3 regions of the Serratia sp. A07 genome follow, and region 3 is predicted to be linked to each of the others. Evidence: predicted binding sites of a transcription regulator. Region 3 holds the regulator's gene; each other region holds the start of a gene.
What was found. Region 3 encodes ArgR, which controls arginine synthesis, uptake and breakdown. Its sites were predicted from a motif close to ANTGAATAAAAATACANT; they were not measured.

Region 1 (2,270 bases), on a different contig from region 3:
CCGCCATCCGCCAGGCTCAGGCCGACGGCGTTGATTTGGTGTTTAATCGCCCACGCCAGCAGCGTTTTGTTGGCGGTGCCGGCCAGCGCGCCGGTGATGATGTCGATCTGATCGGCCGGCGTGACCCGCAGGCCGTTCTTTTTCACCACCGGCAAAGAGAGCTGCTTCATCAGTTCGTCCACCACGCAGCCACCGCCGTGCACGATCACCAGTGGGCGCTGATGCTGCTGCCGGTAGCTGTCCAGCGCGGTAAACAGACGCTCCAGCGCTTCTTCACTGTCTAATAACACGCCACCTAACTTGATAATTAACGGGTTCATTGCTGTTTACTCACGCTGGTTTAAAGGAGTGACTGGGTTTCCGGGAAGCCGAAACGGATATTCAGGCATTGCACCGCCTGCGCCGCCGCGCCTTTCAGCAGGTTGTCTTCCACCGCTACGGCGATCAGATGCTCGCCCTGCACCGCAAAACCGATGTCGCAGAACGGCAGCCCCACCACCGCTTTCAGCGCCGGCACGCCCTGGTCGTACAACCGCACCAGCGGTTTGTCGTCATAGGCGGCATGATAGGCGGCCGCGACGTCCTGCGCGGTCACGCCGGCCTTCAGGCGGCAGGTGATGGTTTCAAGGATACCGCGCGGGAAGTTGCCCAGGTGCGGCGTAAAGATAACCGGCACGCCCAGGTGCGCGGCGATCTCCGGCTGGTGCCGATGAGTGAAAATACCGTACGGCTGCAGGCTCACTTCGCAGAAGCTGGTGGTCATGCTGGCCTTACGACCGGCGCCGCTGACGCCGCTGGTGGCGTTGATCACCGGCCACTGGTCGAGGTTCAGCAGCTGCTTCTCGATCAACGGCTTCAGCGCCAGCTGCGCCGCCGTCGGGTAACAGCCCGGCACGGCAATCAGCTGCGCCTGTTTAATCTTGTCGCTCTGCCACTCCGCCAGGCCGTACACCGCCTGCTCCAGCAGGGCGCCATGCTGATGTTCGAAACCGTAGTACTGGCTATAAAAACCGGCGTCCTGCACGCGGAAGGCGCCCGACAGATCGAACACCACGCAGCCCGCCGCCAGGAAGGCCGGTGCGATATCGTGGCTGACTTCATGGGCGGTGGCGAGGAACACCACGTCGATGCCCTGCGCCGCCTTGGCAACGTCGGTCAACGGCTGCAGCGGCAGATCGACGATGCCTTTCAACTGGGGATGGAGATCGGAAAGCAACTTTCCTGCATCTGCACTTTGCGCTGAAACCGCTAAAGCGGTTATGTTCATGTGTGGGTGGCGATTCAGGTAAGCCGTGAGCTCCGCTCCGGCGTAACCGCTGGCACCAACGATCAGCGTATTCAACATGTGGCCTTTCACCTTCTAAACTGACGTGCGGTCGCTTGCGACCCAGGTAACAGGGCTAGCCAGCGTTGTTGCGCCGTTCACCCACGGAGCCTGGCGTTGATGCTTTTATAAACATCCGGGTATCGGGTTCCCTTACGCTTCGGCTTACTGTATTTTTATTCAAAATAAATGCATGAATATTGATACTATCCTAACCAAAGGCTGTCAACAGTGAAGATGAAATTACCTCCATTTATTGAGCTGTACCGGGCGTTGATCGCAACGAAGTCGATCAGCGCCACCGATGCCGGCCTCGATCAGAGCAATGAGGCGTTAATCAACTTGCTGGCCGGATGGTTTGCCGACCTGGGCTTTCGCGTCGACGTACAGCCGGTGCCGGAATCGCGCCACAAATTCAACCTGCTGGCCAGCATCGGCGAAGGCAGCGGCGGCCTGCTGCTGGCCGGCCATACCGATACGGTGCCTTACGACGAAGGCCGCTGGACGCGCGATCCGTTCACCCTGACCGAGCACGACAACAAGCTCTACGGCCTGGGCACCGCCGACATGAAAGGCTTCTTCGCCTTTATTCTGGATGCGGTGCGCGACATCGACGCGAGCAAACTGACCAAGCCGCTGTACATTCTGGCTACCGCAGATGAAGAAACGACGATGGCCGGCGCACGTTATTTCGCCGCCTCCACCGCCATTCGGCCGGATTTCGCCATCATCGGCGAACCAACCTCGCTGCAGCCGGTGCGCGCACACAAGGGCCACATGGCCAACGCCATTCGCATCGTCGGCCAGTCCGGCCACTCCAGCGATCCGGCGCGCGGCGTCAACGCTATCGATCTGATGCACGAATCCATCGGCCGCCTGATGGAGCTGCGCAAAACCCTGCAGGAGCGCTACAACAACCCGGCGTTCGCCGTGCCTTATCCCACCA
Region 2 (2,270 bases), on a different contig from region 3:
GCTGAACGGCTTCAGGCGACGGAATAAGCGTTGAAGGGGCGCGGCAACGGCCGCGCCGTGGGGATTACAGATCGGCCAGCAGGATTTTGGAACGGCGCTGGTAGTTATACAGCGCCTGCTTTTGCATCGGCAGCACGTCGACTTCCGCCGGGGTGAATCCGCGTTCCTGGAACCAGTGGATGCTGCGGGTGGTCAGCACGAACAGCTTCTTCAGCCCCATCTGCCGCGCCTGGTTTTCCACCCGCTGCAGCAGCATCTCGCCGCGCGAAGAGCTGCGGTAATCGGGATGTACCGCGACACAGGCCATCTCACCGATTTTTTCCTCTAAGAACGGGTACAGCGCCGCGCAGGCGATGGTCAGGTTGTCGCGTTCGATAATGGTGAACTTGTCGATCTCCATCTCCAGCTGTTCGCGCGAACGGCGCACCAGAATACCCTGCTGTTCGAGCGGCCGGATCAGCTCCAGAATGCCGCCGATGTCGTTGATCGTCGCCCGGCGCACCTGTTCGGCGCTCTCCATCACGATTTGGGTGCCGATGCCGTCGCGTGAGAACAGCTCTTGCACCAGCGCGCCGTCTTCCTGGTAGCTGATCAGGTGGCTGCGGCGCACACCGCTGCGGCAGCCTTTTACCGCGCCGCGCAGGAAGCGCACGGTGCCGGAATGGTAGTCGCCGCCTTCCTCGAGCTCTTCAAGGCGCTTTTGCGCGTCGTTGGGGAACAGCTCGGAAAGGATGTTGCCCTCCGCGTCGGTCACACCTTGCGAGGAGCAGAAACCGATCATTTTTTCCGCTTTCAGCTTGATCGCCAACTGGGTAGCCACTTCTTCCGAAGTCAGGTTGAAACTCTCGCCGGTGACCGAAACCGCGACCGGGCCGATCAGCACGATGGCGTTGCTGTCGAGCTGGCGGTGGATCGCGTCTTCATCGATGCGGCGAATGCGGCCGCTGTGACAGTAGTCGATGCCGTCATCGACGCCCAGCGGCTGCGCGATGATGAAGTTGCCGCTGACCACGTTGATATGCGCGCCCTGTAGCGGCGTGTTGTTGAGGCTCATCGACAGCCGGGCGGTGATATCGAGCTGCAACAAACCGGCGGCCTGCTTGACCAGCTCGAGCGTATGGGCGTCGGTCACGCGGGTGTGTTTGTGGTAGATCGGCTCATAGTTGTGCTGCGCCAGATTGGCGTCGATCTGCGGCCGTGCGCCGTAAACCACCACCAGGCGAATGCCCAGACTATGCAGCAGCCCGATATCGTTGACGATGTTGGAGAAATTCTCGTGTTCGATGGCTTCCCCGCCGAGCATGATGACAAACGTCTTGCCGCGGTGGGCATTGATATAGGGGACTGAGTGACGGAATCCTTGCACCAGCTCTGTACTACGTTCCTTCACGACAAACCTCTTTTGCATATTTATACGGTATTTTTGTATTTTTATTCTTTTATTGCGCCGATGGCAAGCGAGAAATCGTCATGAAGAGTGCGCTAAGGGTGCTAAATCGTTAATAAATTGAAAAACCATAAAAAGATTTTCTGATGACAGGGCTGGAATGATTGGTTAAAGTTTTCGGCATCCCCATTTTATTGGTGTTTTTTTCATCTGTTGTAAACAGCTATTACTGCCGGAGCCGCATGCCAAACTCTAATCACAATCTGGGCCGCCGTCGTTTATTACAGGGCGTTGCCGCCAGCTGGTTGCTGAGTGTGAGTCGCACGGGCTTCGCCGCGTCATCGCACGTGATCGCCGTGCGCGTCTGGCCATCCTCCACCTATACCCGCGTCACGCTGGAATCCAACGTCGAGCTGAAATACAAGCAGTTTGCCCTGACCAATCCCGATCGCGTGGTGGTGGACATTGAAGGCGTTCACCTTAACAGCGTGCTGAAAGGCATCGCCGGGCAGGTACGTGCCGACGACCCTTATCTCAAGCAGGCGCGCGTTGGCCAGTTCGATCAGAATACCGTGCGGCTGGTGCTGGAGCTCAAGCAGAGCGTCAGCCCGCATATTTTCACGCTGGCGCCGGTGCCGGAGTATCGCAACCGTCTGGTCATGGATCTCTACCCGACCAAGGCCGGCAGCGGCGGTGAGGAGTATGATCCGCTACTGGCGTTACTGGAAGATTACAACAAGGGCGATCTGGAGCGCACGTTGCCGCCGGAAGCGCCGCAGGCCGGCAAGGCGGGGCGCGATCGGCCGATCGTCATCATGCTGGATCCTGGCCACGGCGGCGAAGATCCCGGCGCTATCGGCAAGTACAAGACGCGCGAGAAAGA
Region 3 (2,270 bases):
AGGTTTTCGCCACTTGCTCAATCAGGTTACGCACGATGCCGGCGTTAACGTTGAACAGATCAGAGCGATCCATGCCAGGCTTACGGGCCACGCCGGCGGAAATCAGCACCACGTCCGCACCGTGCAGAGCCGGGGTCGCGTCTTCGCCGCTGAAGCCTTTGATTTTAACTGCGGTTGGGATGTGGCTTAAGTCGACGGCAACGCCTGGGGTAACGGGGGCAATGTCGTAGAGAGAGAGTTCAGAACCTGAAGGAAGCTGGGTTTTGAGTAGAAGGGCGAGGGCCTGGCCGATACCGCCAGCAGCACCGAGAACTGCAACTTTCATCCTATACTCCTTTATTATCTTAAATATATAAAGCGCCGTGAATGTGTTGGTTACGGACCTTAAGTTATTACACCTTTAAAAACAATAAATTAGCCAATTCTTGCCTGCAGGTGTAATAAAACGGCCGCTGTCGCGTCCATTTTAGATTAAATCGCTTACGCATGAAGGGCATAGCGCACATTAATCAAAAATAGTGCGAGGTTATTCACGAGCAAGTTAACCGGCCGTTACATTACACCCTTACGCAACATCAGAACAACATCATTTTAATAACATTTTATTTACCACCGCAGGCCGATTTTCCGTCGTCAAAAGGGCATATTCATCGCTGCCGGATTTTGTTAAAATGCCGTCCTTTCCTCGCCGCCCGGTCATGTTTATTTTCTTTGGGTCGGCCTTTGTTGCATAAAAATTCATCCATATGCATAATCATGACTTCCACTATCAACATTCCACGGTGCAAAATGCGTAATCCCGCAAAACAGGAAGATCTGATCAAGACGTTCAAAGCGTTATTGAAAGAAGAAAAATTCAGTTCTCAAGGCGAGATCGTTTTGGCGCTGCAAGAAGAAGGCTTCGAAAACATTAACCAATCCAAAGTATCGCGCATGCTGACCAAGTTCGGCGCGGTACGTACGCGCAATGCCAAAATGGAAATGGTGTATTGCCTTCCTGCCGAACTCGGCGTGCCGACCACCACCAGCCCATTGAAGAATCTGGTGCTGGACGTCGACCATAACGACGCCGTCGTGGTGATCCACACCAGCCCGGGCGCCGCGCAGCTGATCGCTCGCCTGCTCGACTCATTGGGTAAATCCCAGGGCATCCTCGGCACGATTGCCGGCGACGATACGATTTTCGTCACCCCGTCCAACGGCTTTACCGCTCAGAAACTGCATGAAGCTATTCTGGGCGTGTTCGAGCAAGAGCTGTGAAACCTGGCGCTAACAAAGTGCGGCTGTAGCCCGCACTTTGTTAGCGCTTCTTTAACCCCCGCGTTACCTTCCCTGCCTTCAACCGCGTTTAACACTGCTTTTTTATCCCTCAGCAACACATTTCCATGACATCTCCATGTAACCAGCAGTACCCACTGTGATCTTCCGCACTTTTGGTCAAAAGCACTTACCTCATTGAAATTACATAAATTTAACATCAAAAGATCGTTTTATGAGCGTTTTTTATTCCTTATGGTTATAAAAAATAAGGATCATGAGGTTAAAGTTTCACTAGCAACTGTTAGCGAACTATTAATTTTTCGCGTTACTAGCTGTATACTCATTTTCGTGAACTGAATCACAGTTCGTTGGAACTGATAAAAGAATACGATGAGGTGAGATGATGAAAATTAAAACTACCGTTGCAACCCTGAGCGTTCTGTCCATGCTTTCATTTGGTGCATTCGCAGCACAATCTGTTGACGCGACTCAGGCCGCAAAACTGCAGCCGGCCGGTGTGATCACCGTGAGCGGCGTCGCCGCTGCGCCTTCCGACATTCGCCAGGCGCTGTCCGACAAAGCTGACGCCAAAGGGGCAACCGCTTACCGCGTAATCGAAGCCCGCAATGACGGCAACTTCCACGCGACCGCTGAAATCTACAAATAAGTACCGGCATTACCCGGCAACGGGCAATACATCTCTGGAATCAAACGCTGTCGTAACGGCCTTCAAGAATAAAAATCGCTGCCAAGCCCTTCCAGGCTGTTATGACCAAGGATCGCTATCATGAACATGAAAACTACTGTTGCTGCACTCGGCCTGCTGTCTGTCATCTCCTTCGGCGCTTCTGCCGCCCAATTGGTGACTAACGATCAGACCGCCAACCTGCAATCTATCGGCACCATTACCGTCAGCGGCATCGACGGCGCGCCGACCGACATTCGCCAGGCGTTGTCGGAAAAAGCCGACGCAAAAGGCGCGACCGCCTACCGCGTGATCGAAGCGCGTA

Region 1: the regulator ArgR is predicted to act here: its motif matches at 1,492-1,509, upstream of argC (N-acetyl-gamma-glutamyl-phosphate reductase).
Region 2: the regulator ArgR is predicted to act here: its motif matches at 1,423-1,440, upstream of argA (amino-acid N-acetyltransferase).

Annotation. Positions count from the first base shown of each region.
Region 1 covers NZ_JBZXDO010000015.1:102,771-105,040, reverse strand. Annotated here, with positions in the region: gene argB (acetylglutamate kinase) at 1-320, opposite strand, end outside; gene argC (N-acetyl-gamma-glutamyl-phosphate reductase) at 341-1,345, opposite strand; gene argE (acetylornithine deacetylase) at 1,562-2,270, shown strand, end outside.
Region 2 covers NZ_JBZXDO010000013.1:69,929-72,198, reverse strand. Annotated here, with positions in the region: gene recD (exodeoxyribonuclease V subunit alpha) at 1-27, shown strand, start outside; gene argA (amino-acid N-acetyltransferase) at 65-1,408, opposite strand; gene amiC (N-acetylmuramoyl-L-alanine amidase AmiC) at 1,630-2,270, shown strand, end outside.
Region 3 covers NZ_JBZXDO010000010.1:51,782-54,051, reverse strand. Annotated here, with positions in the region: gene mdh (malate dehydrogenase) at 1-325, opposite strand, end outside; gene argR (transcriptional regulator ArgR) at 790-1,260, shown strand; gene yhcN (peroxide/acid stress response protein YhcN) at 1,664-1,927, shown strand; gene yhcN (peroxide/acid stress response protein YhcN) at 2,048-2,270, shown strand, end outside.